Phreatobacter stygius: one gene and its partner. The protein of the gene in region 1 interacts with the protein of each later gene in a pairwise test. Links are inferred from orthologs where the notes say so. Each region holds a gene or a part of one and is shown on either strand. Other genes may lie near its edges.

The links.
Region 2: the proteins of ssb (region 1) and E8M01_RS19170 interact in binary tests that used the Escherichia coli proteins (3 or more experiments, as listed by UniProt). The link is inferred for Phreatobacter stygius from one-to-one orthologs.

What each region holds. Positions count from the first base shown.
Region 1 is NZ_CP039690.1:7,094,921-7,098,734, reverse strand. Bases 601-3,445 are described here. They hold ssb (single-stranded DNA-binding protein), read left to right. Parts: upstream 601-1,684; coding sequence 1,685-2,206; downstream 2,207-3,445. Other genes in these bases: E8M01_RS33565 (DUF2325 domain-containing protein), read left to right, coding at 3,162-3,445; E8M01_RS35815 (hypothetical protein), read right to left, coding at 2,879-3,007; E8M01_RS33570 (GNAT family N-acetyltransferase), read left to right, coding at 2,221-2,724; uvrA (excinuclease ABC subunit UvrA), read right to left, coding at 601-1,237. In the rest of the region: more of uvrA, read right to left, coding at 1-600; more of E8M01_RS33565, read left to right, coding at 3,446-3,814. UniProt on the Escherichia coli protein: Plays an important role in DNA replication, recombination and repair. Binds to ssDNA and to an array of partner proteins to recruit them to their sites of action during DNA metabolism. Acts as a sliding platform that migrates on DNA via reptation.
Region 2 is NZ_CP039690.1:4,080,630-4,084,516, reverse strand. What follows is about bases 387-3,304. They hold E8M01_RS19170 (primosomal protein N'), read right to left. Parts: upstream 2,976-3,304; coding sequence 798-2,975; downstream 387-797. Other genes in these bases: E8M01_RS36005 ((2Fe-2S)-binding protein), read left to right, coding at 3,278-3,304; ygfZ (CAF17-like 4Fe-4S cluster assembly/insertion protein YgfZ), read left to right, coding at 387-794. Also shown: more of ygfZ, read left to right, coding at 1-386; more of E8M01_RS36005, read left to right, coding at 3,305-3,484; bfr (bacterioferritin), read left to right, coding at 3,672-3,887.

The DNA.
Region 1 (3,814 bases):
CCCATTCGCTCTCGGTTTCCTTCAGCCGCCGCTCGAGATTGCGGACCACGCCCTCGAAGGTCTTGGTGGTCTCGTAGGAGCGCAGCCCGTCGTCATATTTGAACGTGACGGTCTCTTCGCCGGTGCCGAACAGGATCACGGTCTGCGCCTTCTCGGGCAGCGACCGCCAGGGCGCGGTCAGCGAGAAGCCGTAATGTTTCGCCAGGGCATCGAGCGTCTGGGTGTAGAATGGCGAGGTCGACTTGGCCCAGGGCCCGATCGCGCCCTTGCGCAGGCTCAGGTCCTTGTCCGGGATCACCAGGTCGGCGTCGATCGTCTGTTCGACACCCAGGCCGTCGCAGGCCGGGCAGGCGCCGAACGGGTTGTTGAACGAGAACAGCCGCGGCTCGATCTCGGAAATGGTGAAGCCGGAGACCGGGCAGGCGAACTTTTCCGAGAAGATGACGCGCAGCGGCTCGCCCTTGGCGTCCTTGCCTTCGGCGAATTCGACAATGGCGATGCCGTCGGCGAGCTTCAGCGCCATTTCGAAGCTGTCGGCGAGCCGCGCGGCCATGTCGGCGCGCACCACCACCCGGTCGACCACCACGTCGATGTCGTGCTTCAGCTTCTTGTCGAGCGGCGGCACGTCGGCGATCTCGTAAAAGGTGCCGTCGACCTTGACCCGCTGAAAGCCCTTCTTCTGATATTCGGCCAGTTCCTTGCGATATTCGCCCTTGCGGCCGCGCACCGCCGGCGCCAGCAGATAGAGCCTGGAGCCCTCGGGCAGCGCCAGGGTCTTGTCGACCATCTGGCTGACCGTCTGGCTCTCGATCGGCAGGCCGGTGGCCGGCGAATAGGGCACGCCGACCCGCGCCCACAGCAGGCGCATGTAGTCGTAGATCTCGGTGACCGTGCCGACCGTCGAGCGCGGGTTCTTCGACGTCGTCTTCTGTTCGATCGAGATCGCCGGCGACAGGCCGTCGATCTGGTCGACATCCGGCTTCTGCATCATTTCGAGGAACTGGCGGGCATAGGCCGACAGGCTCTCGACATAACGCCGCTGGCCCTCGGCATAGATCGTGTCGAAGGCGAGCGACGACTTGCCCGAGCCGGACAGGCCGGTGAACACCACCAGCGCATCGCGCGGGATGGTCAGGTCGACGCCCTTCAGATTGTGCTCGCGCGCGCCGCGCACGGAGATCACCCGCTGGTCGGGGCGCCGCACGTCGTCGCGGTACTTGTCGAAAAGATCGGTCATCTATCAGGTCCGTTGAACACGATCACGCGGGAAGCGGCGCAAGCAGGCTGTCGGCAGGCGGGCATTCTGAAGAACAGGCATGGGGCATGCGGGATCGCCAAACCTGCGCAAGGGTCGACGTGTCAAGAAGCAAGCCCCCAAAGTAGAAACGGCAGCGCCTCACCGCCAGGGGCTGAAGGCCACCGGATGGCTGATTTGCACAGGATGCGCTGGCCGATTCGAGACGATCACGCCGGCGGAGCTTATCGGGGCTTGCCAGAACCGACAAGAACAAATAATGAACATTGCTGCGGATCGGAATTCCCGAGAGCAGAGGTCGGGAAACTGGGGATAGATCTCGAATTCCCGTCGATCGCGCGGTGACGGAGCCGGCCGAACATGGGATGGCTCCGATCGGTTCAGGCTGAAAGCGCCCCGGGCAGCGGCTGCGGGGAGAGGGAGAGCGACATGGCAGGCAGCGTCAACAAGGTCATCCTGATCGGCAATCTGGGCAAGGATCCGGAAGTCAGGCGGATGAACAACGGCGAGCAGGTCTGCAGCCTCCGCATCGCGACCACCGAAAGCTGGCGGGACAAGGGCTCGGGCGAGCGCAAGGAGCGCACCGAGTGGCATGCGGTCGTCATTTATAACGAGAACCTGGTGAAGGTCGCCGAGCAATATCTGCGCAAGGGCGCCAAGGTCTATCTCGAGGGCCAGTTGCAGACCCGCAAATGGCAGGACCAGTCGGGCGTCGAGAAATACTCGACCGAAGTGGTGCTGCAGCGCTTCCGCGGTGAAATGGTGCTGCTCGACGGCCGCGGTGGCGGCGGTGGCGCGGATGCCGGCGGCGGTTCGGGTTATGGCGACGACAGCTTCGGTTCGTCGGGTGGTATCGAAAACCGGTCGGGCATGGGCCGCGCCGAGGCGCCGCGTCGCCCGGCGGCTCCGGCTGGCGGCGGCCGGATGGATGACGACGAAATCCCGTTCTGAGCGACCAGGCGACCATGGCGGGCCCGGCGATCGACGTGTCGTTGCGCCGGGCGGCGCCTGACGATCTCGATTTCATCATGGCGGCGGAGCGTCAGCCCGCCTTCGAACGGCAGGTCGGGCGCTGGTCCGCCGAGCGGCACCAGGCCGCCATGGCCTCCGCGGATTTCGCCTATCTGATCGGCATGGGCCCTGGCGGGCTGCCCGCCGGCTTCGCCATCCTGCGCGACCTCAACAATGCCTCCGACAATATTGGCCTGCAGCGCATCGTCTCGGCGGCAGCCGGGCAGGGCTTCGGCAAGCCATTCCTGACCGCGGTCATCGACTGGGTCTTTGCCGAAACGCGCTGCCACCGGTTCCTGCTCGAAGTGTTCACCGACAATCCGCGCGCCCGGCATGTCTATCGTTCCCTCGGCTTCGTCGAGGAGGGGCTGCTGCGCGAGGCGGTGAAGCGGGCCGATGGCGCGCGGGCCGACCAGATGCTGATGTCGCTCCTGAGACGCGAGTGGCGCGCGCCCTGAGGTGGCCCCCCGCTCAGCGGTGCCGGCCGCGACCTTGCCGATGACCGCTGCGGATCGATAGCCCTCGGACCCGGCCAACAGGGCGAGCGCGCCCGTCTCCGCAACGCATCACCACGGGCTGTCTCACGCCGTGGCAGATCACCCTGATCGATCATCAGGACGCCAGTTTCCGGATGAAATCCGCGGCCATCGTCGCCGCGCGCTTGCGAATGTCGGGGATCGCGGTGATCTCCCAATGCCGGCCGCGCGTCGGCGGGCCGTGCCAGGCGTCGCGACAGATCATGGCGCGTTATTCTCCAATGGGAATAGCGCTGGACGCAAGACCGGGATGAGGCGATCGGATGCGGCGATCTCGCCTGTCGCCATGGGCGTGTTGCGGGCAGGCGGAATGCCGGGTAGCGTTATAGCTGTACGAACATAACGAGACGAGTGGCCAAGTGTCGACCCTGACAGTCCTCCACCTCCATCGTCAGACCGGGATCAATGCGGTGCTCGAGCAGGCGCGAAGCCAGGCGCCGTTCGTTGCCGTCGATCCCAAGGGCCATCGCCGGTCGAAGATCTGGGACATATCCTCGCATTTTCACTGCTCGATCATCGGCACCTGCCTGAGTGCCGCGGAGCTGCGCCAGTTCTTCGTCAGGCTCGGCGAGGCCGACGCGAAAGGGGCGACCGACCACGTCCTGCACGGGCGGGGGGTGCGCACCGCGGGGCAGCACGACCTCGCGGGCAAACTGCTGCACAAGACCCTCGACAAGCGCCACGAGACGGCGATCAAGCGTTTCACCAGGGCCTCGACGGTGGCCGAGGTGCGGGATCTCTGGCTCCAGGCGCTCGACCAGGGCGATATTCCGGGCGCCTATTGGGCGGTCCTGACCCATCCCGCCGCCGACCGGCCGCTGATCCAGGAGGTCTTCGGCGAAGTGCATATGCTGTCGCACATGGTCGGTACCTCCAACCGGGTCGACATCGCGCGGCTGCGCAAGCTCGAACGGGATCTCGGCGCGCGCGACGAAAAGATCGCCCGGCAGGAGGCGCGCCTCCAGACGGCGGCCAATGAACGCTCCGAGCTCTTGCGGCGCATCGAAAGCCT
Region 2 (3,887 bases), 3.0 Mb from region 1 along the record:
AAGGATTGGTGACCTGCGACGTCGACACGGTCGGCGAGGGCAGCGCCGGCTTCGGCGCCCTTTTGACGCCGCAAGGCAAGATCGTCGCCGACTTCTTCATCATCAGGGCGCCGGCGGCCGCGGCCGGCGGACTGATCCTCGACGCGCCGCGGGCGCTGACCGGCGACCTGGTCAAGAAGCTCAATTTCTACAAGCTGCGCGCCAAGGTGACGATCGAAGACCGGTCCGACAGCCTCGATGTCACCGCCGTCTGGGGGACCGATGTGGCGCCCGGCGACGGCACGCTCGCCGCCCGCGATCCGCGCCACCCCAAGCTCGGCTGGCGGGTCATCGGGCCCTGGCCGTCCGGCGGCGAAGCCAATGCCGCAGCCTATCACGCCCATCGCATCGCGCTCGGCATTCCCGAAGGCGGCAAGGATTTCGCTTATGGCGACGCCTTCCCGCATGAGGTCGACATGGACCAGTTGTCGGGCGTCGCCTTCGACAAGGGCTGTTTCATCGGCCAGGAGGTGGTCAGCCGCATGCAGCATCGCGGCACCGCGCGCACCCGTGTCGTGCCGGTCAGGTTCGACGGGCCCGCACCCGAGGCCGGCCTCGAGGTGACCGCCGGCGACAAGCTGATCGGCCATATGGGCTCGGCAACCGAAGGCCGCGGCCTCGCCAAGCTGCGGCTCGACCGAATCGAGGATGCGCTTGCCGCGGGCCTGGCCATCACCGCCGGCGGCATCGTGCTGACCCCGGTCAAGCCGGACTGGGCGCGCTTCGCCTGGCCGGGCGAGACGGCACTGGCCTAAGATCTACAAGAAGCTCTGCGGGTCGACATCGATTTCGAGCCGGACATTGCCGCGCGGCGCCTCGACCGAGGAGAGCCAGGCGCGCAGCCAGCCGGACATGTCGAAGGCCCGTGCTGAACGCGCCAGCAGGCGGACGCGGTGGCGACCACGCACCAGGGCGAGAGGCGCCTCGGCCGGGCCCAGGAGCCGTACATCCGTGCCGACAGGCGCCGCCCGCATGATGGTGCGGGCATAACCGAAGGCGTCGGCCTGGGCCTCGGCCGAGACGACCAGCGCCGCCAGCCGGCCATAGGGCGGCAGTTGCGCCTCTTCGCGCATGGCGATCTCGGCGGCGTAGAAGGCCTCGCGGTCGCCCTTGACGATGGCGTCGATGATCGGATGGGCCGGCTGGTGGGTCTGGATCAGCGCGCGCGAACCGTCCTTGGCCCGGCCGGCCCGGCCGACCACCTGCTGCAACAGTTGGAACGTCCGCTCGCCGGCCCGCGGGTCGCCATTGGACAGGCCAAGATCGGCATCGATGACGCCGACCAAAGCCAGATGCGGGAAATTGTGGCCCTTGGCGACCAGTTGCGTGCCGATGACGATGTCGGCCTCGCCCTTGGCGACGGCCTCGATCTCCTGGCGGATCCGCTCGATGCCGCCGGCCATGTCGGAGGAGAGCACCAGAAGGCGGGCTTCCGGGAACAGCGTGGCGCATTCTTCCGCCAGCCGTTCGACGCCGGGCCCGCAGGCAACAAAACTGTCGACCGCCTCGCATTTGGGGCAATGCTCCAGCGGCGGCATGGAGAAACCGCAATGGTGGCAGACCAGCCGCCGGCGGAAGCGATGGTCGACCAGCCAGGCGGTGCAGTTCGGGCATTGCACACGCTCGCCGCAGGCCCGGCAAAGCGTCAGCGGCGCATAGCCGCGCCGGTTGAGGAAGAGAAGCGACTGTTCCTTGGCGGCAAGGGTGTCGCGGACCGCCAGCTCGAGCGCCGGCGAGATCCAGCGTCCATGCGGCGCACCTCTGGTCTTCAGGTCGACGGTCGCGATCTTGGGCATTTCGCGCCCGCCGAAACGTTCGGGCAGGATCAGCCGCCGATAGCGACCCTTGTCGGCATTGACCCTGGATTCGACCGAAGGCGTTGCCGAGGCGAGCACCACCGGCGCATCGTGCAAGCGGGCACGCACCACCGCCATGTCGCGGGCATGGTAGTGGACGCCGTCATCCTGCTTGTAGGCCTGCTCGTGTTCCTCATCGACGACGACCAGGCCAAGCGCCTTGAACGGCAGGAACAGCGCCGAGCGCGCGCCGATGACCACCTTGACCTCGCCGGCCGCGACCCCGGTCCAGACCCGGGCGCGCCTGGTCGCACCGATACCGGAATGCCAGGCCGCCGGCCGGTGGCCGAAGCGCTGGGCGAAACGGTCGAGAAACTGGGTGGTGAGCGCGATTTCCGGCACCAGGATGAGCGTCTGCTTGTCCTGCCTGAGCGCCTCGGCCACCGCCTCGAAATAGACCTCGGTCTTGCCCGAGCCGGTGACGCCGTCGAGCAGGAAGACCTGGAAACCGCCGGCCGCCACGGCGTCCTCGATGGCCAGCGCCGCGTCTTTCTGGGCGGTGTTGAGGCTGGCCACCGCATAGGCCGGATCGAGCGGCAGGGCGACAGCCTCGGGGGCGAGCGTGATCGCTTCCAGCGCGCCGTCGTCGACCAGGCCATCGATGACGCCGACCGAGACGCCGGCCTCGCGCGCCGCCTCGCTTTTGCCCCGCGCCAGCCCATCGGCCATCAGGGCCAGGACCTTGGCGCGCGACGGCGTCGGCCGGCTCGCCGGCTGGCCGGTGGCGCGCACGCCGATGCGCGGCCGGGGCGGCGCAAGGGCGTCGGGATCGCGCATCGCCATGCGCAGCACCATGCCGCGCGGCGCGAGCGTATAGTCGGCGATCCAGTCGACCAGGCGACGGATCTCATGCGGCACCGGCGGAACGTCATGGCGGGCCGCGATGTCCTTCAGCCGGTTGTGCGATACCCCGCCGGGCTCGTCGCGCAGACGCCAGACCGCGCCGACCGCCGTGCGGTTGCCGAGCGGCACGGCCACGAGATCGCCGGGCCCGACTGCAAGATCCGCGGGGATGCGGTAGCTGTAGGGGCGATCGACGGCGACGGGAATCAGGACATCGGCATAGCGCGGCGCGGACATGGCAAAGGCCTAGCCCGGATTCCGCGCACGGGCTATCCCGCGCCGCCGCGCGAGCGAATGGCTGCTGCCCGGAACCAGCGTTTCCAGTTTGGAATGATTCGCTACTTGGCGAAAAACGTCAGCACTTCTGCCACTTGCGGGACTCTTTCGAACGCCTCTAAATTCATATCAAGTCGTTGAAATCATGAGGTTTTCACGCTAGACAATGGGTGCCCTCGACGCTCCGCGGCATTTCTCGCGCGAGGCAGGGGCGGAGACACGCAGTGATCGTTTGCCATTGCAATGTGTTCAGCGACCACGACGTGAGAGCGTGTCTCGGTGACGGCCCGGAATGTCCGCGTGCGGTGGGCGAGGTCTATAGCTGCCTCGGCTGCAGCCCGAATTGCGGGCGTTGCGCGCGCACCATCCTGGCGATCATGCGCGAAGCCGGTGTCGACCAGGGCTGCACGACCTGCCCGGTCGGCCAATGCGCGCATCACGAGGCGCCGCACCTCGTCGCGGCCGAATAGGCCCTTTCCCTCCGAACCTCCTGACGGTCCACCTACCCGCTCCGCTTCGGGCCACGCCTGTGCCGTCGTCGGCGATGCGCTGACACGCGTCAGCGGCCGTGCTCAGTCTTGCGCTCTTGTCTGGAATAATTATAAACTGGCTCGGCAATCAGGCATGGCTGGCGCAATCAGCACAAGGACGAGGCTCATGAAGGGCGACAAGAAGGTCATCGAATATCTGAACAAGGGCCTGCGCAGCGAGCTGACCGCCGTCAGTCAGTACTGGCTGCACTACCGCATGCTCGACAATTGGGGCTTCAAGGAGCTGGCCAAGACCTGGCGCAAGGAATCCATCGAGGAGATGGTCCATGCCGACAAGTTCATCGACCGGATCCTGTTTCTCGAGGGCCATCCGAACCTGCAG